Regions from separate parts of the Arthrobacter sp. E1SS-5 genome, predicted to be linked through region 2. Evidence: predicted binding sites of a transcription regulator. Region 2 holds the regulator's gene; each other region holds the start of a gene.

Region 1 (7,670 bases), 1.5 Mb from region 2:
GTCATTGGTCTCCTGGCAAGGGTGGTGGCCCTGCGGATGGGTGCGCCGCAGCTTGTGGTCGCTGTACCTGCGGCGCTGATCCTGTTGCCGGGCCTCACGATCTTCCGCTCCATGTACGTGCTCACCGTTGAAGAAGCCGAGATCCTGGCCGGTGCCGGAGGGATGCTCAGTGCCGGGGCCATTGTGCTGGGCACGGCAGGCGGCATCGTCCTGGGCGACGTCCTGGCCCGTCCACTCACCCGCAGCCTGGCCAGTAACGAGCGGCGCAGGGCCCGACGCCGCTAGGCCGGCCGCGCCGTAGCAGGCGGAGCCTAGATCTGGCCGACCGGCAGTTTCTTCTCGGCCTGGAACACGTCCTCCACCCGGCCCTGCGCCCAGTACCCGGAAAGGGACACCTGCCGGCGCTCCAGGCCGCGCTGCTTGAAGAACACCTCGCGCAAGGCCTTCATGTACCCGCGTTCGCCGTGGGCAAAGACGTCCACTGTGCCGCCGGGCCATTCAGCGTCTGCCACGGCGTTCACCAGCAGGTCGCTGGAACCTGCCGGTACCCCGTTGCGGGGGAGCCACGTGATGTTCAACCCCGCGGGGGCGGAGATGGGCTGGATGTCGGCCTCGGAACCGACCTCCAGGAAGGCCACCCCGGTTGCCTCGGCCGGCAGGGACTCGATGCAGGCAGCGATGGCGGGCAGGGCCGCTTCGTCGCCGGCAAACAGGTACCAGTCAGCGTCCGGGTTGGGGTTGTAGGCGCCACCGGGACCGGTGAAGGTGAGCAGGTCGCCCGCCTGGGCATTGGCCGCCCACGGTCCGGCCAGCCCCTCGTCGCCGTGGACCACGAAGTCGATGGCAAGCTCCCGGGCCTCCGGATCTACCCAGCGCAGGGTGTAGGTGCGGGTGAAGGGCCACTGCTCGCGCGGCATGGTTTCGCGGATGGCCCAGAGGTCAAGGGGGGACGGATACTGGACGCCCGGCTGCGGAAAGACGATTTTCACGTACCGGTCCACGAACCCGTTGTTGGTGAAGTCGCTGAAACCCTCGCCGCCGGCCACGATCCGGACCATGTGCGGCGACAGCTGCTCCTTGCGCAGCACCCTGAGGTTTACCTGGGGGCGGCTCTTCTTGGTGGCGCTGGTAGCGGCGGGGACAGTGCTCATAAGGCAAGCCTAAGCTAGGGCGACGGCGGGAGTTCCCAGGTTACGTCCAGTGCACCTTGTTCCCGCAGCAGTTCGTTGACGCGGCTGAACGGCCGGGAGCCAAAGAACCCGCGCGAGGCGGACAATGGGCTGGGGTGTGCGCTGCTGACAGCGGGCGCTCCGGCCAGGAGCGGCCGGACGCCCCCGGCCTCCTTGCCCCACAGCACCGCCACCAGCGGCATCCTGGACCCGTCCGCAGCTTTGCGGTTCGCCAGCGCGGTGACTGCCGCCGTCGTAATTTCCTCCCAGCCTTTGCCGCGGTGGGATCCCGCCGCCCCCGCCCGGACCGTGAGCACCCGGTTCAGGAGCAGCACGCCCTGGTCCGCCCAAGCAGACAGGTCGCCATGGACGCGCGGCGGAACGCCCAGGTCCGATTCCAGCTCCCGGTAGATGTTCACCAGACTGCGGGGGAGGGGGCGGACGTGCGGCTCGACGGAAAACGACAGCCCGACGGCGTGTCCCGGCGTGGGGTAGGGGTCCTGCCCGACGATGAGCACCTTCACTTCCGCCAGGGGCTGGCGGAAGGCGCGCAGGACGTTCGACGGCGGCGGGAGGATCTGGTGCCCGGCGGCCTCCTCTGCAGCAACGAAAGCAAGCACCTTCCGGAGTTGGCCTTCCACGCCATGGAGGGCCGCGGCCCAGTCGGCTGCCATGAGCTCCCCCAGCGGGAGCTCCGCCAACTCCTTGAAGCTGATGGCGTCCGCCGGTTCCTGCTGCAGCTCGAACAGCGCATCCGATTCAAACATCGTCCCATTGTTGCAGGCACCGCAAATGACACCCATGTTATTCGGCCGCTAGCATAGGGGTAAGACATTGACCCTAACCAGCGAAGGAGAGCGCCGTGGCGGAACCGGCCCGGGAACACCTGCCGGAGCAGGATCCAGGGAAGTCCCTCCTGGCGGATTTCACCCTCCGTGAGTCCCCGCTTTCCGAGCGCGAACAGCAGATGCTGGCCCTGGAACGGCAGTGGTGGAAGTATGCAGGGGCCAAGGAACAGGCCATCCGCGACCTGTTCGATCTTTCCGCGACGCATTACTACCAGCTCCTCAACGCACTGATCGACCGCGAGGACGCCCTGGCCCACGATCCCATGCTGGTGAAGAGATTGCGTAGACTACGTACGTCGCGCCACCGTGCACGCACCGCCCGGCGCCTGGGATCCGACGCTTAGACGCCCCAGGCCGGGACAACAGCCGCAATCAACAAGGATGTCCTTCCACCATGACCAGATACGCCCGCGATGAATTCGACAAGGTCCCGGAGACCGCGTCGCGACAAGGTGTCCACCGGACGGCCTCGGCCCCGTCCCGCGTGCGGCTGTGGCCCATCCTTGCGGTAGGCGTTGCGGCCCTGGCCATTGGGCTGGTCTCCTTCCTGATCCTTCCCAAGCTCGGCTTCAATACCACCGCCAGCCAGGCGTCGGCAACCGTTGAATCAGCTCCGCTGGCCGGAACCGGATCCACCCCGTCGCCCACCCAGGCCTCGTCTGCGCCGGCGTCCGTCCCGGCGCCGTCCGCCTCGGCCCAACCAACCCGGAGCAGCGAGCCCGAGCCCACTGCTTCCGCCACCCAGCAGGCCGTCGTCGACAAGTCGCAGGCAGTGGCCGTTTACAACGCCGCCGGCACGGCAGGGCTGGCCAGCCGCGTGGGCGGAATGGTCCAGGCTGACGGCTGGCGGCTCGGCCAGGTAGGCAACTGGTCCGGCGCCCCGCAAAAGTCCTCCGTGATCTTTTATGCCGGCCCGCAGCAACTGGCCAGCGCCCAGGAGCTTGCCGGCCTGTTGAACATCCCCACCGTGGTGAACAGCACCGAATTCCAGGTACCGCTTGTGGTGGTGCTCGGCCCGGGCTACCGGTAGCCGCACATGGCACTGGGAACCGTGAAATGGTTCAACGCTGAGAAGGGCTACGGCTTCATCACCGTTGACGGCTCCGGTGACGACGTCTTTGTCCACTGGTCTGCGGTCCAGGGCGAGGGCTACCGCACCCTGGCCGAGGGCCAGCGGGTGCAGTTGGACCTCGGGGAGGGCGAAAAGGGCCCGCAGGCAGAAAACGTCCGGCCCGCGCAATGATGCCGGCTCACCGCTCCCCAGTCCGGGTCCGCCCAGCGCTTGCCGCGTCCCTGGCGGGCCTCCTGTCCATGACGGCCTGCGCCGGCACCGGCGGCAATGCCAGGACAGAGCCCGCGGAGGCTTCGGGCGACGGCGTCCTCCGCGTGGGCCTGATCCTTGACAACACCGGCGATAACGCCTTCCTCAACGCGCCCCAGCTGGCCGCCGCCAAGGCAGCCATCCAGGACATGAACGCCGCAGGCGGACACAAGGGCCGGCCCGTGGAGCTGCTGCCGGTGCACCCGGACCAGGACACCGCAGCCCAGGCCAAGGACCTGGCTGCTGCCAAGGCGGACGTAGCCATTGGACCCACAGACTCCAGCCATGCACCCGCCGCCGTGGACATCCTGTCCCGCGCCCACGTGCCGCTCATCTCCCCTGCCAACACCGCTGCCGGCCTCTCCACAAGCGCCAGCGGAGGCTACTATTTCCGGACGGCCGCGGCCGACGTCGCCCAAGGTCCCGTGCTGGCCAAACTCGCCAAGGACGCTGGTGCCGCCAGCATCAGCGTGCTGTACCAGCAGGGTTCCTACGGCAAGGACCTGTCAGCCGCCGTCACCGAAGCTGCCCAACAGTCCGGACTCAAGGTCCTGCCCGGGGTGGGCTTCAAACCGGGGGATGCCGCCGAGGCCGCACGTTCTGCCGCCAAAGCCGCGCCGGACGCTGTCGTCCTGGTGGCCCGCGACGGCGCACAGGCCGCATTGACCGAACTTCACAATGCCGGCGTCGGCGGTTCGAAACTCATCCTCAGCGACGGTGCCTTCGCCCGGTATGGATCCGGGTTGCCGTCCCGGGCCCTCGAAGGCGCCCGCTCCGTTGTCCCCGGCCAGCTCCCCGCCGCGGCTTTCCAGGCCAAACTGCTGGCGGTGGATTCCTCCCTGAAGGACGTTTCCTACGCTGCCGAAACGTATGACGCCGTGACGCTGGCGGCCCTCGCAGCGGCACGGGCGCAGGATGACGCGGGCCGGTCCATTGCCGCGAACCTCATTCCCGTCTCCGGCGGAACGGCGGCCTCCGGGGCGGGCGCGCCGCAGGCCCCCTGCCTGAGTTACAAGGAGTGCCTTGGCGGCCTCGCCGCGGGCCCGGACATAAACTACGACGGCGAATCCGGCCCGGTTGCCTTCGACGCCAGGGGGGACATCACCACGGCCGCCTTCTCCGTCTTCACTTACGGAGCGGACAACAACCCCAGCCCCACCGGGCACGAAACAGCCGGACACTCCGGCTGATCGCCCTGCGCGAAGCGGCCGTGGCCAGCGCCTTGTCCGGCGTCTCATCGCTTGCACTCTCACGTGGGGAGTGCTAATTATTGAGTTAGCACTCTGACGTACCGACTGCTAAAGCAAAGCCTGGTTCCCACCGGCGGCGCCGTGCACCGGTCGAGGAGCGAAAGTAACACCTCACTTCAGTGAGATCCCCACGCGGGGGCATACAGAGGCCGCCGTTAAAGGATCGTCCGTCGCGGGCACTGCAGCGAAGGTTCATTCTTAACGACTGTCCCGAAAGGACTACTGCCGTTATGGCCAAGATCATTGCATTTGATGAAGAGGCACGCCGCGGCCTTGAGCGTGGCCTGAACACCCTCGCCGACGCCGTTAAGGTCACCCTCGGCCCGCGTGGACGCAACGTCGTCCTCGAAAAGAAGTGGGGCGCCCCCACGATCACCAACGATGGTGTTTCCATCGCCAAGGAGATCGAGCTGGACGATCCCTACGAGAAGATCGGCGCCGAGCTGGTCAAGGAAGTTGCCAAGAAGACCGACGATGTTGCCGGTGACGGCACCACCACCGCCACGGTTCTGGCACAGGCACTGGTCAAGGAAGGCCTGCGCAACGTTGCCGCCGGCGCCGACCCGCTGTCCCTCAAGCGCGGCATCGAGAAGGCCGTTGACGCCGTCACCGCCGAACTGCTGAACTCCGCCAAGGAAATCGAAACCAAGGAAGAGATCGCGGCCACCGCCTCCATCTCCGCCGGTGACGACGAGATCGGTGCCCTCATCGCCGAAGCCCTGGACAAGGTGGGCAAGGAAGGGGTCATCACGGTCGAGGAGTCCAACACCTTCGGCCTGGAGCTCGAGCTCACCGAAGGCATGCGCTTCGACAAGGGCTACATCTCCGCCTACTTCGTCACCGATGCCGAGCGCCAGGAAACGGTCCTTGAGGACCCGTACATCCTGATCGTCAACTCCAAGATCTCCAACGTCAAGGAACTGGTTGCTGTCCTGGAAAAGGTCATGCAGTCCAACAAGCCGCTGCTGATCATTGCCGAGGACATCGAGGGCGAAGCCCTGGCCACCCTGATCGTCAACAAGATCCGTGGCACCTTCAAGTCCGTTGCCGTCAAGGCTCCGGGCTTCGGTGACCGCCGCAAGGCCCAGCTGGCCGACATCGCCGTCCTCACCGGCGGCCAGGTCATCTCCGAGGAGGTTGGCCTCAAGCTGGAGAACGCCGGCCTGGAGCTCCTGGGCCAGGCCCGCAAGGTTGTTGTCACCAAGGACGAGACCACCATCGTCGAAGGTGCCGGCGACGCCGACCAGATCGCCGGCCGCGTTTCCCAGATCCGCGCCGAGATCGAGAACTCGGACTCCGACTACGACCGCGAGAAGCTGCAGGAGCGCCTGGCCAAGCTGGCCGGCGGCGTTGCAGTCATCAAGGCCGGTGCCGCAACCGAGGTTGAGCTCAAGGAGCGCAAGCACCGCATCGAAGACGCAGTGCGCAACGCAAAGGCTGCAGTTGAAGAAGGCATCGTCGCCGGTGGCGGCGTGGCCCTGATCCAGGCCGGCGCCAAGGCGTTCGCCAACCTTCAGCTGTCCGGCGACGAAGCAACGGGCGCCAACATCGTCCGCGTTGCCATCGACGCCCCGCTGAAGCAGATCGCCTTCAATGCCGGCATGGAGCCCGGCGTTGTTGTCGACAAGGTCCGCGGCCTGCCCGCCGGCCACGGCCTGAACGCAGCAACCGGTGAGTACACCGACCTGCTGGCCGCCGGCGTCAACGATCCCGTCAAGGTGACCCGCTCTGCCCTGCAGAACGCGGCTTCCATCGCCGGCCTGTTCCTCACCACCGAAGCAGTGGTTGCTGACAAGCCGGAGAAGGCTGCTGCTCCTGCGGGCGGCGACGACATGGGTGGCATGGGCGGCATGGGCGGCTTCTAAGCCTCCCGGCCGGGATACCCTCCCGCCAACAGAAAAATGCGGCTCCCTCCTGGTGAGGGGGCCGCATTTTTGCTGCGGATTACTTTCTGGCGGAATCCAGCATCCCCTGGACTTCCTTCGTGAAGGCCTCGGCGGCAGCCTGCGGGGTGAGCCGGTCATACAGCACTTCATCCGTGTAGCGCTTGATCACGTTCTGGACGCTGCCCGCACCCACCGGCGGTACCGGCGGCGCATCCTTGATATCCGGGGCGATGTCCTTAAGGAAGTTGACCACCGTGGTGTCAGCCGGCTTCAGCGAGGGCGTGATGGCGGCGACGATGTCGCTGTTGGTGGGCACGCCCCTGTCCGTCATGAGAATGGTGCCGGCCTCCGGGCTGTTGGTGAGGTAGTTGATGAATTCTGCGGCCTCCTTGGGATGCTTGGAACGGGAGGAAGCGGACCAGAACATAGTGGGTTTGTAGTACATGCCGTTCTTGGCCGAAGCGCCGTCCACGCTCGGGGCGCGCAGCATCTTGATGCTGCTTCCGGTGGTGGCTTCAAGCGAGCCCAGCTGGTTGGTCCACCACCATGCCATGCCCACACGGTTGGTGCCGAAGAGGCTTTGCTCAAGGCTCGCTCCTGCGTCTTCCGTCGCGACGTTGGCCGGTGGGCTGGCCTTTGAATCGCGCTGCTCCTTGAGCCGCTCCCAGAAGGAGGCAGCCGTGGCGGTCTGGAAGTCGAGCTTGCCGTCCCCTGAGTACAGGTTCTCGCCATGCTGGCGGAGCCAAATGATCAGGTCGGCCTCGTTGCTGCCGTACGCCGCTCCGTAGTTTTTGCCGTCGCCGGCGGCGCTGATCTTTGCCGCCGTGTCCGTGAAGTCCTTCCATGTCCAAGTCTTGTCGTCGGGAAGGGGAACGCCTGCCGCTTCAAACACCTTGGTGTTGGCCATGATGACATACGCGTTCTGGCCGGTGCTCAGTCCGTACTGCGCGCCGCTGTACTGGCCTGATGCGAGTGCCTCCTTGTCCAACTTCGACGTGTCGATTCCGCTCTGCTTGGATAGGTCCAGCAGCGCGCCGCGGCCGCCGTATTCGGCAATGTACTTTTGGTCCATCTGGATGACATCGGGCGCATCGTTGGCCGCGGTCTTGGTTGCCAGTTTGTCCCAGTAGCTGGACCATTCGCCCGGCTCGGTCTTGATCTTGATGTTTGGGTGGGATGCTTCGAACGCGGCGATG
Region 2 (7,670 bases):
CGGCCTGGCTGTCAGCCTTGACCTGATCTACGGCACGCCGGGGGAGACGCTTGCCGACTGGCGCCACTCCCTGGAGACCGCCCTGTCCTACCAGCCCGACCACATCAGCGCCTACGCGCTGATCGTCGAGGAGGGCACCAAGCTGGCGGCCCAGATGCGCCGTGGCGAGGTCCCGGGAATTGACGACGACGACCACGCCGACAAGTACGAGCTCGCCGACAAGCTGATCACCGAAGCCGGGCTTGGCTGGTATGAGGTCAGCAACTGGGCGCGCACTCCGGAGCAGGCGTGCCGCCACAACCTCGCCTATTGGCGGGGTGACGACTGGTGGGGGATCGGGCCCGGCGCCCACTCCCACATGGGCGGGGTCCGCTGGTGGAACGTCAAGCACCCATCCGCCTACGCCAACCGGCTGTCGCAGGGGCTGTCGCCGGCTGCCGGCAGGGAAACCCTGGACGCGGAAACCAGGAACCTGGAAAAAGTCATGCTCGAGGCGCGCCTGCAGTCAGGGCTCGACGTGTCAGCGCTCAGCGCTGCCGGGCGGCACGAGGTGGCCGGGCTGATCGCGGGCGGCCTGGTGGAGCCTGCTGCCGCTTTCCGGGGACGCCTGGTCCTGACCCTCAAGGGCCGGTTGCTGGCAGACGCAGTGGTCCGCCGCATCCTCCCGGACTAGTCCCGCCCGCGCCCTGGCGGTGTGGGCTCCACAGCCGCCTGAGGCTACTTAATCCAGCGCAGGTTGTACTGGTAGCGGTGCGGCTGGCCGCGGTTGACGTGAATGCCGGCGGCCACGGAGAAGCACGTGAGCGCCACCCAGATCAGTGTGGCGATGACGGCGAAAATGTTACCCACGTAGGGGATGAAGACCAGGATGTTGGCCAGCACCGCGGCGATGGTGGGCGGCAGGCTGAAGTTCAACGCTTCCTTGGACTCCTGCGCGGTAAACGGCCCGCGGTCGCGGAAGATCAGGTAGATCAGCAGCGAGGGGATGCACCCCAGGATTCCGCCGAAGTGCGCCAGCGTGGCCCATTGGCGGTCTTCGCTGGCCGTAAGCGGCAGGGCGTTGGCGGGTACGCCATGGTACTCGGAACGGCCCTGGCCGTCCCTGTGATCACGTGCGTTTTCTGCCACAGTCTGTGTCCTTCTGAGGTGCAAGTTGGTGCTGACTACTACCAAGAATACTGGCTTTGTGGCCGTTGCCTGCCCGTCAGGGCACGGTAAGGAAATCGATGACTTCCTCAACCCGGCCCAGCAGCGACGCTTCGAGGTCCGCGTACGTGCGTACGGCGCCCAGCAGCTTCTGCCATCCGAGGCCGATGTCTTCCTTTGTGGCGTGGGGCCAGCCAAAAGCTTTGAGGATCCCGGTCTTCCAGTCTTGCCCACGGGGGATGGCGGGCCATTTTTCGATGCCCAGGACTGCAGGGCGGATTGCCTGCCAGACGTCCACATAGGGGTGGCCGACGATCAGGACGTTTCCGGCCGCGCCCGGGGAGGCCATCACGGAGTCGGCGATCCGGGATTCCTTCGAATCGGGAACCAGGTGGTCCACCAGCACGCCGAGGCGGCGGCCCGGGCCGGGCCTGAAGTCTGCGACGGCAGCGGCCAGGTCGTCGATGCCGTGGAGGGGCTCGACGACGATGCCTTCCACGCGCAGGTCGTCTCCCCAGACCTTTTCCACCAGTTCGGCGTCGTGCTTGCCTTCCACCCAGATCCGGCTTGCCTTGGCAACCTGGGCGCGCTGGCCGGAAACGCGCACCGAACCGGAGGCGGTCCGGCCGGCGGGAAGACCGGAAGCGGCCTTCGGCGCTGGCGGCATCAATCGGATGGGCTGGCCCTCAAGGAGGAAACCGAACCCAAGCTTGAAGGACCGGGACTTCCCGCGGCGGTCCTCCAATGCCACGACGTGCATTCCGCCGGATTTCTCCACGCGGGTGACAGCGCCCACCCAGCCGGACTGTACGTCCTCAAGCACCATGCCGCGCTCCACGGGGACCTCGGGCAGCTCCGCCCTTGAGGGAGCGGAAATGCCCCGGGGGCCCCAGTTCTGGTAATCCATGGAATCGATCCGCCTAGCGCTAGCTCCTCAGCCCGGGAGTTTCGCCCGGAGCGGTACCAATGCTAACAACGGGGCGAGGCATAATAGACTGTTAGCACTTAGGCATGTCGAGTGCTAACCCCTGGGTGGCACCGGGCGGGGCGAGCGGCCCCGGACCATGGATGGAGGTGGAGAGTGAGCGAGCCACGCAAACTGGAAGTACTGCGGGCCATCGTGGAGGATTACGTCCACTCCCGCGAGCCGGTTGGGTCGAAGGCCCTGGTGGAGCGGCATCATCTTGGTGTTTCCAGCGCCACCATCCGCAATGACATGGCCGCCCTTGAGGACGAGGGGCTGATTACCGCCCCCCATACCAGCGCCGGCCGGATCCCCACCGACAAGGGTTACCGGCTCTTTGTCGACCAGATCTCGGCAGTCAAGCCCCTTTCGGCGGCAGAACGCCGTGCCATCCAGACCCTCCTGGAAGGCGCGGATGACCTTGACGACGTGCTGGACCGCACTGTCCGGCTGCTGTCGCAGCTGACCAACCAGGTGGCTGTGGTCCAGTACCCGCACCTGAGCAGGGCACTTGTCCGGCACATCGAATTTGTGCTGCTGGCACCGCGGAAGGTCCTCGTGGTCCTCATCGCCAACAGCGGCAAGGTGGAGCAGCGCGTCATCGACGTCGGGCAGGACCTCGGCGACGACGCGCTGGCCGAGTTGCGCACCCGGTTTCTTGCCGCGCTCGGGGGAACCCGGCTGAGCCAACTCGCCCAGGCCCTTCCCGCCGTCGTGGCTGCGACACCCCACCCGCAGCGCCAGGCGGCACACGCGCTGGCGCTCGGCCTGGAGGCGTTGGCCCAGAGCAGCCGGGAAGACCGCATGGTCATGGCCGGCACCGCCAACCTCGCCAGGTCCAATGTGGACTTTCCGCTGAGCATTGGCCCTGTGCTGGAGGCGCTCGAGGAACAGGTGGTGATGCTGCGGCTGTTGAGCGAGATGGCCCAGGACCACCGGGGCGTGGCTGTCAGCATCGGAAGGGAGAACCCCTATGACGGCCTTGCCGAAGCCTCTGTGGTGGCCACCGGCTATGGTCCGGACAGCGCAGCCAAAGTGGGAATCCTCGGTCCTACCCGAATGGACTATCCCACCACCATGGCCGCCGTCAGGGCAGTAGCCCGCTACCTTTCCAGGATTTTGGGGCCCTGACTCTTGGCCGCCGGAGCTTGCTCCGACTGTGGAACGAGAGCCCTGGCCGACCAACTGAACGCAGTACTACAAGGAAGAGACACGAACTTTGAGCAGCCACTATGACGTCCTTGGAGTCTCACCCGAAGCTACGGGGGAAGAGATCAAAAAGGCCTACCGCAAGCTGGCCCGCACCCTCCACCCGGACGTTAACCCAGGTGCCGACGCTGCAGAGCGCTTCAAGGCGGTAACGCACGCCTACGAGGTCCTTTCCGACCCCCAGAAGCGCAGGATCTACGACACCACCGGCAATGAAAACGGCACGGACAATGGCTTCGGCGGTGCCGGTTATGCAGGCCAGGGATTCGCGTTCCAGGACATCTTCGACACCTTCTTTGGCGCCGGCGGCACTTCGGGCCCTGCCTCGCGTGTCCGCCGCGGCCAGGACGCGCTCATCAGTGTCCGGATCGACCTCCGTGACGCCGTGTTCGGAGTCAACAAGAAGCTCGAGGTGGACACCGCCGTGGTCTGCCCCACCTGTGACGGATCGTGCTGCCGCCCCGGGACCCAGCCGGAACGCTGCGACATCTGCGGCGGCAGCGGCCAGGTCCAGAGGGCCGTCCGTTCCATCCTCGGCCAGGTCATGACGGCAGCCCCCTGCGGCACTTGCGAGGGCTTCGGCACGGTCATCAAGGACCCCTGCAACGAATGCAGTGGCCAGGGCCGCATCCGCAGCCGCCGGTCGCTGACCATCAAGGTTCCCGCCGGCGTCGCCACCGGTACCCGCATCCAGCTCTCGGGCCAGGGGGAGGCAGGCCCGGCAGGGGGCCCGGCGGGTGACCTGTACGTGGAGATCCGCGTCAACAACGACCCCACGTATGTGCGTGAAAGCGATGATCTGCACGCCACCCTGCACATCCCCATGACCGCGGCAGCCCTGGGCACGGACGTCAGCCTGGAAACCTTCGACGGTACCCAGGAGATCGACGTCAAGCCGGGAACCCAGTCAGGCGAAATCATCACCCTCCGCGGCTTGGGTGTTACCCACCTGAGGGGCTACGGCCGCGGCGACCTGAAGGTCCACCTGCAGGTGGACACCCCGGCCAAGCTCGACTCCGCGCAGGAGGACCTCCTGCGCCAACTGGCCAAGCTCCGGGGTGAGCAGATTACCGAGGGCAAGTTGGCTGCCAGCGGCGGCATGTTCGCCAAGCTCCGGGACCGGTTCGGGAACCTGTAGCGGTGAGCAACCCCGTCTTCTTCACCTCCGCTGGTTCCCTGGACGCAACGACGCCGGGCCGCATGTTCGTCCTCGAAGGGGCCGAGGCGCGGCACGCCGTCACCGTGAAGCGGCTGGCGCCGGGCGAGGCCGTGGATATTGTCGACGGCGCCGGCACCCGAATGACCGGAAAGGTCGTCTCGGCCACGCCGTCCGGGCTCGAGGTGGAGTGCAGCAGCCTGACAGTGGAAGACAGGCCCGACGTCCGGCTGGTGCTGGTCCAGGCCCTGGCCAAGGGAGACCGTGACGAGCTGGCCATTGAGACAGCCACCGAATTGGGCATCGACGCCGTCGTGCCCTGGCAGTCTGAACGGTCCATCGTCCGCTGGAAAGGCGACCGGGCAGCGCGGGCGCATGCCAAGTGGGAGTCAACCGTGACGGCGGCCGCCAAGCAGGCGCGGCGTGCCTGGATCCCGGAGGTGCGTTCCGCCGTCGACACCACAGCGCTTTCCGCCGCCGTGGAAACGGCGGACCTGGCGGTCATCCTGCATGAAGACGCCGTGCGGCCGCTGCGTACCGTCCTGGAGGCGTGGCAGGCGAGGGCAGGCATGGGCCCCCGAGAAATCCTGCTGATCGTGGGCCCGGAGGGCGGCATCAGCCCGCGGGAAGTAACCAAACTCTGCGACAAAGGCGCTGTGACGGCCCTGCTGGGGCACCATGTCCTGCGATCCTCCACAGCCGGCCCGGCCGCCGTCGTCCTGGCCAGCGACATCCTTGGGCGCTGGACCGCTACTGGACCTTAAAGGATCTCGTGTCCTCGTTCTTGTCCGGCTCCCCGCCGGAGCCGGCCTGCGCTACCCGGAGCTCGTAGTCGCCCGGCGGCAGGTTGAGGGCAAGCGTGAAGGCGCCCGCCTGTCCCTGCTCGGCGCCGGCCGTCGTTTCCCCGCTAAGGAAGGGCGCTTTGCTGCCGCCGTCCCCGGCCCGAAGGAGCTGCCAGTGGAGCTTCGCCCCCGGTGAGGTGCTGCGCCCGGTGATCTTCACGCTGCCGCCCGGCACGTCGGTGTTTTCCTGGGGGTCGATAATCCATACCGGCGCCACAAGGCCTGCTGCCCGCGTCATGAGTGCGCCCAGCTGGATCTTTCCGAACGCGACGTAGTCCGTATGGCCATCCACCAGGATCCGGACCCGGATCTGCTGGCTGGTGTCGATCAGGCCCGAACTGGCAGCCGCCGCGGTGGCCGTGTAGATCAGCTGCTGGATGGCCCGGGCCGCCATGTCGGCATCGAGGTTGCTGTTGAAGGCGTCGGCGGAGACGTCGACGGTGATGACATCCTTGCCTGAAATGGAAGTGGCCAGTTTGTCCGGGTTCTGCCAGGGGGTGAAGAAATCAGGGTCCAGGGGCTTTTCCGACATCATGGCGCGCAGGGCCCGGGTGACCGGATTGTCCTGCTCGGGGACGTCCCGGAATTCACGGTAAAGGAAGATATTCGCGCCGCTGCGGCCAATCCAGTAGACCGGGGCCTTGTTGGAGGACTGCGTGGTTTCCAGCGGGGCGCTGGTGGAGGGGGCGTCCGGCATTGTGCCGCCGGAGGCCGGGACCGACGCGGTGGTGCCTGCAGGGGAAGGCCCGCCCTCGGCCGTACAGCCGGCCAGGACCGGAACAAGCACCAGGATTCCTGCAAGGACAGCCGGGCGCACCCGGCCCATGGGGCGTCCTGCCCTTTTGGGCGCAGAGGTTTCCGGCACTGTCCTGCCCTTGTCCTTTCCTGGCGTGGCGGGCCGATCCCCCTGGCGGCCTGGCGTCCCAGCAGATGCTGGATTTCCAGCATTGCACAGCGGTGCGCGCGGTCAGCCGCTCTGTGCCTCCTTCCGGCCAACTGCAACTGGAACGATATGAGGCCGATATGAAGTTGATATCTAAGGGTTTGTTTGGGAGCCATTTCACGGGTGGCGTGGACGCTTCCGTTGCGCCAGGTATCCGCTCCGTACCGGTGCTGGCGTAAGATAAAGGGATCGCTGGGCAGGGAGCGCCGCGCAACGGGCCCCGGCATCAGCCAAACGCAAACAAGTGATGTCGAACTTCGAGGGGACCACGGGCCTGCGGGCCAACACCATGACTGAATCAGCAAATGGTAAGCGCCGGCTCAACACGGGCGAAGGCAGTCCGGGGGAATTTCCCCACTCCATGCCCGGCACCCGGACCGAAGTTGTCCTCTTTGAGAACACCGACCAGATGGTTCAATCACTTGGCAGCCACGATGAGGCGCTGCGTTTCATCGAAGAGCAGTTTCCCGATGTCGACTTCCACGCCCGCGGCAACGAACTGTCCATCAGTGGTCCCGTCACTGACGTCCCCCGTATCATGCGGCTCCTCCAGGAGGTCCGCGGACTGGTGGCCAGGGGCACTGTCATCACGCCGGCGGTACTGCAGCAGCTGGTGTCACTCCTGCGCACCCAGTCGCTGCAGAATCCCGTGGACGTGCTCACCCACGACATCCTCTCCAGCCGTGGCCGGACGATCCGGCCCAAAACGCTCAACCAAAAAAACTACGTGGATGCCATTGACGCCAATACGGTGATCTTCGGCATCGGGCCCGCTGGTACGGGCAAGACCTACCTGGCCATGGCGAAAGCGGTGCAGGCACTGCAGCAAAAAGAGGTCAGCAGGATCATCCTCACCCGCCCCGCAGTGGAGGCGGGGGAGCGGCTGGGATTCCTGCCCGGCACGCTCAGCGACAAGATCGATCCCTACCTCAGGCCGCTCTACGACGCCCTGCACGACATGATGGACCCGGAATCCATTCCTAGGCTCATGGCAGCCGGCACCATTGAGGTGGCGCCCCTGGCCTACATGCGTGGGCGAACCCTGAACGACGCCTTCATCATTCTCGACGAAGCCCAAAACACCACGCCGGAACAGATGAAGATGTTCCTCACCCGGCTTGGATTCGGATCAAAGATGGTGGTCACCGGAGACATCACCCAGGTGGACCTTCCGTTCGGCACCCGGTCCGGGCTGCGGATCGTTGAGGAAATCCTGCAAGGCATCGACGGCGTCAACTTCTCCGTCCTGGACGCCGCCGACGTTGTGCGGCACCGGCTCGTCGGAGACATTGTCAACGCCTACAGCATCTGGGACGAAACCCAGCGCAACCGGGTCAAGCACTCAGCCAGCAGGGAAAAACGGGGGGAACACGCGTGAGCATCGAGGTCAACAACGAGTCCGGCATCCAG
Region 3 (7,670 bases), 680 kb from region 2:
TGCGGTCGCGGACAGCGAGCCAGCGCAGCAGTGCAACCGACGCGGCCGTCAACAGAGTGCAGGTGAGGGGAAGAGCCGGCGAACCGACGCCGAACGGAAGCAGCACGCCCGAGATGAAAGCGGTGACCAGGGACAGCAGCCCCACAAGGGCCAGGGCCGTGCGGCCGTAGCGGACGCGGAACCTGGCCGGGGGTGGGGTGCTTGCAGTGCCTGCAGCGGGTGCGGCACTCTTCCTGGGTTCCATGGCTTTCTCCTGCTGGGCGGCGACGTTCAGGACCAGGCCGGGGTGCGGATCCGGCCTTTCATCGGCGGGGGCGTCTGTCAGGAAGTCGCCGGCAGGCTGGAATTGGTGCCGGCGGTTCCGGAGGACGTAAGGGGCAACCCATACAATCCAGAGCGCGACGGCAACCACAAGGATCACTGAGCTGCTAAGGGGGAAGTCCACACTCAAAACCGTATGAGCATCATGCCTGCTCAGGCCGCATTACCAAGGGTGTGTCGTGCCCCTGTGGGCGAACCATCAAGTTTATGACCGGCGTGACGCCAGCCAGGGACCCAGCAGGCCTTCCGGTACTTCTTCCGCGGTGAGGGCGAAGGAGCGGTGGTCTGCCCACTTGCCGTTGATGTGCAGGAAGCGGGGACGGTAGCCCTCGTCCCGGAACCCCAGTTTCTCCACCACGCGCAGGCTTGGTCCGTTCTCGGGCCGGATATTGATTTCCATCCGGTGCAGGCCGAGTGCCCGGAAGCAGTGGTCGGTTACCAGCGCCACGGAGGTGGGCGCTATCCCCCGTCCTGCCCTGTCCCGGTCCACCCAGTACCCCAGGGTGGCCATCATGGCCGAACCCCAGACGATGGAAGACACTGTCAGCTGTCCCACGATGGCGGGGTTCCGAAGGCCCGGCTGCCATTCGGTGATGAGGAAAGGCAGTGCAGTGGCCTGGGCAGCCTGGATATTGAGAGAGCGGACCATGTGCCGGTAGTCAGGGAGGCCACCAGCAGGGTCCGGGTTGGACGCCTCCCACGGCGCCAGCCAGTCGCTGTTGCGCGACCGTACCTCGGTCCACTCTTTCTTGTCGCGGTACCGGATGGGCCGCAGGACCAGGTCGCCGCATTCAAGGGTGACCGGCCAAATGGGACCTGTGCGCATGGGGTTACCGGGAAAGGCCGACGGCGAAGCCGGGCAGCCATTCCCGCAGGCCCGGACCCAGGTCTTCGCTGTCGACGGCCAGCTGGACGCAGGCCTTGAGGTAGCTCAGTTTGTCTCCGGTGTCGTAGCGGCGGCCGCGGAACACCACACCGTAGACGCCATGCCCCTCGCCGTCACCTGAGGCGAGTTCCTGGAGGGCATCCGTCAGCTGGATTTCACCGCCACGTCCCGGCTTAGTGTGCTCGAGGACTTCGAACACTGCCGGGTGCAGGACGTAGCGCCCGATCAGCGCAAGGTTGGACGGTGCTTCCTCCGGTGAGGGCTTTTCAACCAGCCGGTTGACGCGGACGTAGTCTTCGCCGTCAATCTCCTGAATGTCGGCGCAGCCGTAGGCACTGATCTGCGAGGGTTCCACCTCGATGAGCGCGACGACGGACCCTCCCGTTTTCGCCTGCACGTCGATCATGGTGCTGAGCAGTTCGTCGCGGGCATCGATCAGGTCGTCCCCCAGCAGGACGGCGAAGGCTTCGTTGCCCACGTGCTGCTTTGCGCGAAGTACCGCGTGACCCAGTCCGTGGGGGTCGCCCTGCCGGACGTAGTGGATGTCGCCCAGCTGGCTGGCCGCCTGGATGGATGCAAGCTTTTCGGTGTCTCCCTTGCCCTCCAGCGTCGATTCAAGGGAGGGCACCCTGTCGAAGTGGTCTTCCAGGGCGCGTTTGTTCCGGCCGGTAATCATCAAAACGTCGTTGAGGCCTACATGCACGGCTTCCTCCACCACATACTGGATGGCAGGCTTATCCACGACGGGAAGCATTTCCTTGGGCATCGCCTTGGTGGCGGGCAGGAACCTGGTGCCCAGGCCCGCGGCGGGAATGACGGCTTTGCGGACTCTGGGGTTACTGGTGCTCACCGGACTAATCTAACGTCAGCGTCAAGCATTTAAGTAACCATCGGCGCGGCAGGCCGGCACCCGGCCGGAAGCCGTGCAGAACCGGCAACGCAGGAAGGACACCATGCTGCAGGAGACGAACGCCGTCAAGGATGATATCCGGGCCTCCCACCGGCGCCGGCGCGCGGGGCTGACGCCGGCGCAACTGGAGACGGCAGGCAGCGCCCTGGCTGTGCACGGGGAAGCCTGGGCCGCGACGGTCACCGGCGGCCAGCCCGGCATTGCGTGCGTGTACCTGGGGGTGGGACAGGAACCGCCCACCCTGCCGCTCATTAATGCCCTGCACAGCAGCGGGCACAAGGTGCTGCTTCCGGTGTGCGAACCCGGCAGGGAGTTGAGCTGGGTGTTTTGGACGCCCGAAGCAGGCTTCGAGCGCAGTAAGTATGCACCCATCCTTGAGCCCGCCGGTCCCCGGCACGGGCCTGAGACGGCAGGTGAAGCGGCAGTCCTTTTCATTCCGGCCACCGCGGTGGACCGTGCCGGCAACAGGATCGGCCAGGGCGGCGGGTACTACGACAAGTTCCTGGGGCATCTGGCGACGGCCGGGAAGGAAATTCCGCTGGCCGCTGTTATCTACGACGATGAATTGCTGCCTGCGGGACGGATTCCTGCGGAGGAATTCGACCGGCCGGTCCCGGCGGTCCTGGTGCCGTCCGGGTACCAGCCGCTCACTGGCGGCGCCTGACCCCGGGCCATCCGGGGGCAGTGATAGAATTAGCACTCAGGCCCTGCGACTGCTAATGGTTTACCAGGTGGCAGCACGGGACCTCTCGTTTGCCCAAGAGGAGGAGCACCAGTGCCAACATATGCTTACGCCTGCAAGGATTGCGGCCACGCCTTCGACATTGTCCAGTCGTTCTCGGACAGCAGCCTGACGTCCTGCCCTGAATGCCAGGGTACGTTGCGCAAGAAGTTCAACAGCGTGGGTGTCGTCTTCAAGGGCTCCGGTTTCTACCGCACCGACTCGCGCGATTCCAAGGGCAGCTCCGTCTCCCCTGCGCCGGCCGCCGCTCCGGCTGCGCCCGCTGCTTCCCCCGCCGTTTCGGCGCCGGCTGCAGCAGCCAGCTGAACAGGAATAAGTCTTAAGTACGACGGCGGCCGGCGCGTTCCAGCGCCGGCCGCCTTTGTCCACATAGCGTTCGTTCCGGATGCCCCGCCGCGTTTACCGCAACTAGCGTGGGCGCATGTCCAGACTTCCCAGCCGTCGCCGCGACCGCTACCGGCCTCCCACCAGCCCTGGAAACGTTGCACGCCGCGGTAAAGACCGTTCGCCGGGGGCACGGTTAGCCGGGTGGCTGAACCGCAACCGCAGGCTCGTCGCAGCGTTGTTGCTATGCGGAGCTGCAGCCCTTGCGGTGCAGCAGCTCACTCCTCCCCCGCTCGCCACTGTTACGGCTTTGGCCGCAGCCCGGGATCTTCCTGCGGGGACCGCCGTGACGGCAACAGATCTGGCACACCTCCAGGTGCCGCCGGGAATGGTGGCTGACGGATTCTTGCAGGATGACGCGGCCGCAGCGGGCAAGCAACTGGCCGCACCGTTGCGCAAGGGCCAACTCCTCACGGACGCTCAACTGCTCGGCCCGGGGCTGCTGGCGGGCACGCCGCCAGGGTCAGCGGCAGTTCCCCTCCGCATGGCGGACGCCGCATCCATCCAGCTGGTCTCCCCCGGCCAGCTGGTCAACGTGGTGCTGACATCGGCCAATGGGTTTGACCAGCAGGGCCCCTCCCAGGTCCTGGCATCAGCCGTCCCCGTCCTCTGGACGTCGAACAACGGCGGCCAGGGCGGGCAATGGCTGGGTACCACCGAGACCGATGGACTGATTGTGGTAGCCGCCAACGCGGAACAATCGTCCCGCCTGGCCGGAGCCTCAACCCAGGGCCGGCTGTTCTTCGTCCTGGTCGGCCCGCCGTGACATGAGCCGCGCCGGGCAGAGCCGGAGCGCCAGTTAGACGAACCCGCATGCCGGGTCCAGCCGGACGCCGGGTAGTCGATCCCGCATGTCCGGGCCAACCCATACGCACGTCCAACCCGGACCCCGCGGTCCGCCCCCGTGCGATCAGGCACAGTGCGGTCAGCCCCAGTGCGGTGGCTTCTGTTCCTTCAGCCAGGTGTCGTGATCGTCCTCCCGGTCACCCCAGCTGCGGGCATCGTCCTCAGCAGCCTTGCTCGGAAGGATTTCCTCACTGCCACCCTGTGCTGTGCGTGCGGCCGGGGCGGATGCCGCAGTGTCCCCGGAGGAGGCAGGGCCAGCACCTGGTGCAGTCTCTTGGTTCTTGTTCCGGTCGTGGTGCATATCTTCCTCGGGCCCGGCGTTCCCGGCCCTGTCTTCCTTACTCGGGTTTTCGTTGCTCACGGGGTCTGCCTCCTCGGTTTTCGGGCTGCCGGCACGCCTGCCCTGGCCGTGCTGACCCGAACCGGCGCCGGAGCGGTCCGCGCCGGACCCGTCCGAGTTGCCGTCGGCGCTGTGCCGGACTGTCCCGGCTTCCTGGCGGTCCCCGTCGCTGTCCAGGTTTCCGGCCGCCCCGCCGGGCAGGTAGGAGGCGGCGGATGGTGCAGTATCGATTCCATTGAGCGCCTGGTGGACGTCGTCGTCAAGGAATCCCGTGGAGGTGGTGCTCCTGCCCGGCAGCACGATGTTCTCAAGTCCCAGGTACCCGGCAATGCGGTCGGCGCAGGTGGAGGGGTCGGTGAAGACTTCGATGGTCCACAGCGGCATGTAGCGCCAGCCCAGGCGTTCCAGCAGTTCCGGCCGCAGCCTGCTGCGTTCACGCACGCTCATGGCCCGGTACTGCTTGGTGCCGTCGGACTCGATGGCAACAGGCCGGGGCAGGTCCAGGTCGTCCTGGCCCATGGTGTTCAGGGGGTCGGCCGCGGCAACAACGTCGATGGCGCCGTCGTACTGGTGCCAAACCCTGGCGCCGCGGGCGCGGAGCCTGTCCCCCAGGTCCGCCACCAGGGGGTCCGCTCCCAGCGCCTGTTCGCTGGCAGCGGCACGGGACGCCGGGGTGCCGAGGTCGGTGTTGCCGGAGATCTCCCGGTCCAGCAGCGTGTACAGGTCCACCGCGCCATGGGTGAGGCGGGTGTGGTCCAGGTCTTCCGGCCGGAAGCAGGTCAGCACGTGCAGGGAGCGCCGTGCCCGGGTCATGGCAAGGGCAAACTTCTCCCGGCCGCCCTCTGCGGACAGCGGCCCGAAGTTGTGGAGGGCACGGCCGTGCGGGGTCCGCCCGAATCCCGGCGAGAAGATGACGTGGTCACGGACCAGGCCCTGGGCGCGTTCCAGGTCAACCACCCGGAAGGACTCCGGGCCGGCCCCGAAGAATCCGGCCAGGCCGGGCTGATTGGACAGCTGGAGCCGTATTGACTCGCCAATCCGGGCCGCGTGCCGGAGGCTGGCGGTCACCACGGCGAGCGAGGTGCGGGGACGCAGCCGGGCGTGCTCAAAGACCAGTTCCACAACGCGGTTGACCTCTGCCACCACGGATTCCACGCCCTCGTGGTCGGCACTGGGCAGACCGGTGCCGTCCGGCAGGTACTCAACCAGCAGGGAGCGGTCCAGCCCCGTGGCGGACTGGCCTTCCGGCAGACGGCGCAGGCCGCCGTCGTAAAAGCTCTTGCTCAGCTGGAGGACCAGGTCCTCATCCACCGCGCGGTACACCACGTTGAGCTGCCATACCGGCAGGACGGCGGAGAGCGCGGTAAAGGCGCTTTCCACACGGTGGTGCGCCGATTCTCCGGGCGCCAGCCGCTCCACCCCTACGGTGAAGGTCCGCGGCGTGGCAATGCGGGAATCGCCGAAGGCAATGACCTGCCGGGCACGGGCAATCGAGGGCAGGACCGCCTGCAGGGAGGTGGCCTCCGCATCGAGGATCACCACTGCGTCGAAGTGCTGTTCGGCTGGAAGCAGGCCCGTCATGAGGTAGGGGCTGACAGACCAGACGGGAACCAGTATGCCGATCAGGTCCGGAGCCTGTGCGGTGAGGGCGGGCAGGGAGACCCGTCCGTCCTTGAGCAGGCTGCGCAAAAGGCCGGCCTGCCGCGGCTGGGCGGCAATAGCGGTGCGCCACCTCTCCGCCAGGGCCCATCGCAGCCGGGCTGCGCCGCTGGCAATATGCGCGTTGTCCGCGAGGCGGTACTCCGCTTCGAGCTGGCGCAGGGCGTCGCCGTCGGACATGGCAAGGTAGTCGTCACCGCTGATCATGGCCTCCAGCGCGGACTGCCACCACGCCAGTTCCAGTTCGGCCGCGACCGATCCTTCGGGCACTTCCCGTTCGGCAAGGTCGGCAAGGAGTTCACCGAGGCCGTTCTCGCGCATGCTCTCGATGAGGAGCGTGCGTTCGGGCAGGGTCTTGAGCGTGTCGGTGTCCGCCACCAGGCGTTCCAGGCGTTCCATCAGCTGCCGGTAGGGAACACCGGTCAGTGACCCGCCGTCTTCCGTATGCCGCAGCGCCTCGCCCAGTTGCGCCAGCTCCTTGTCCAGGGAGCGGTACATGGCGTTCATTTCGGCCAGGCCCGATGGAACGGCGGGGTGCCGCTGTGTTGTGGCGTAGCCCGCCCACAGGGCCCGCTGTTCCTGGACCAGCAGCAGGGACGAGTGCAGGTCCGCGATGTGAACGCCGGGGCGCACATATTCCTTGGCCACCCGGCGCAGCCTGGAGCGCTGCATGGCGGTCAATTCGATGCCGCGCTCACGCCGCCACGAGGACGGCGCAGTGGCGGAGATCAGGTCCGTCACCGGGCGGTCGAAGATGTCCGGGGTGAACTTGTCCAGGCTGCCGCGGACGGCAAGCAGCAGTTCAAGCTGTTCGCCCCACTCCGCGAAGGATTCGCCCAAGCGGATTTCGGCGTGCTCGGCAACGGCGTCCATGCGGTCACGGAGGATGGGAAGGCTCTTGGCCACGGACCGGACCAGGTCCTGCGCTTCCTCGGTTTCCTTGCGGGTCAGCAACCTTGCGCCGTGCCAGGGGCTGGTGGTGGCCGCCTTGCTGAAGCTGCCCAGCTCGGCAGCCCGGCGCAGACGGCCAGCCAGTTCCTCACGGTCCCGGATGCTGTCCAGCACGCTGCGCTTAAGCCGGACGGTAGTGGCCGGTGCCGGGTGGATGGAGGTAAGTTCGGCGAGGGACTGCATGGCCTGGTAGGGCGAGCAGCCCCAGCGTTCGCGGACGTTGTGCAGCGATGCCACGTGGTCCATCAGCGCGTGCCGGTGCTCGGTAAGGGTGTTGTGCAGGTTCCCCAGCTGCGGTTCCAACGACTTCTCGTTGCGGACAATCGCCCGGACCAGTTGGCCCTTCAGCTGTTGGGCCGTGACGTTCCCGGTGAGCTGGAACAGGATGGACTCCAGGCCCAGCGACTCCAGGTTCCCGGAGACCTCGTTCAGGCTGGCACGGCGGTCGCCCACCACCAGCACTGTCTTGCCGGCATCCACCAGGGCGCCGATGGTGTTGATCGCGGTCTGTGTCTGGCCGGTGCCGGGCGGGCTGCTGACCACCAGGGAGTCCCCGGCGCGGGCTGCGTCGATCACATACTGCTGGTCCGTGTCCGCGTCCAGCAGGAGCAGCTCATCCTTGGGGTGCCGG

Evidence for each region. Region 2 encodes HrcA, which represses chaperone genes, less so after heat shock. Its sites were predicted from a motif close to TTNGCACTCGNNNNNNNCGAGTGCNAA; they were not measured.
Region 1: the regulator HrcA is predicted to act here: its motif matches at 4,614-4,640, upstream of groL (chaperonin GroEL).
Region 3: the regulator HrcA is predicted to act here: its motif matches at 2,811-2,837, upstream of ACIGJD_RS13665 (FmdB family zinc ribbon protein).

Annotation. Positions count from the first base shown of each region.
Region 1 covers NZ_CP172703.1:798,959-806,628, forward strand. Annotated here, with positions in the region: gene ACIGJD_RS03800 (threonine/serine exporter family protein) at 1-285, shown strand, start outside; gene ACIGJD_RS03805 (siderophore-interacting protein) at 312-1,151, opposite strand; gene ACIGJD_RS03810 (uracil-DNA glycosylase) at 1,166-1,936, opposite strand; gene ACIGJD_RS03815 (DUF3263 domain-containing protein) at 2,032-2,361, shown strand; gene ACIGJD_RS03820 (LytR C-terminal domain-containing protein) at 2,412-3,047, shown strand; gene ACIGJD_RS03825 (cold-shock protein) at 3,054-3,260, shown strand; gene ACIGJD_RS03830 (ABC transporter substrate-binding protein) at 3,260-4,528, shown strand; gene groL (chaperonin GroEL) at 4,819-6,453, shown strand; gene ACIGJD_RS03840 (ABC transporter substrate-binding protein) at 6,533-7,670, opposite strand, start outside.
Region 2 covers NZ_CP172703.1:2,263,820-2,271,489, reverse strand. Annotated here, with positions in the region: gene hemW (radical SAM family heme chaperone HemW) at 1-673, shown strand, start outside; gene ACIGJD_RS10505 (DUF4870 domain-containing protein) at 718-1,128, opposite strand; gene ACIGJD_RS10500 (DUF3097 domain-containing protein) at 1,205-2,053, opposite strand; gene hrcA (heat-inducible transcriptional repressor HrcA) at 2,228-3,241, shown strand; gene dnaJ (molecular chaperone DnaJ) at 3,330-4,457, shown strand; gene ACIGJD_RS10485 (16S rRNA (uracil(1498)-N(3))-methyltransferase) at 4,460-5,239, shown strand; gene ACIGJD_RS10480 (GerMN domain-containing protein) at 5,226-6,143, opposite strand; gene ACIGJD_RS10475 (PhoH family protein) at 6,550-7,638, shown strand; gene ybeY (rRNA maturation RNase YbeY) at 7,635-7,670, shown strand, end outside.
Region 3 covers NZ_CP172703.1:2,946,464-2,954,133, forward strand. Annotated here, with positions in the region: gene ACIGJD_RS13645 (hypothetical protein) at 1-421, opposite strand, end outside; gene ACIGJD_RS13650 (GNAT family N-acetyltransferase) at 527-1,147, opposite strand; gene galU (UTP--glucose-1-phosphate uridylyltransferase GalU) at 1,152-2,057, opposite strand; gene ACIGJD_RS13660 (5-formyltetrahydrofolate cyclo-ligase) at 2,161-2,781, shown strand; gene ACIGJD_RS13665 (FmdB family zinc ribbon protein) at 2,893-3,165, shown strand; gene ACIGJD_RS13670 (RcpC/CpaB family pilus assembly protein) at 3,530-4,009, shown strand; gene ACIGJD_RS13675 (AAA family ATPase) at 4,169-7,670, opposite strand, start outside.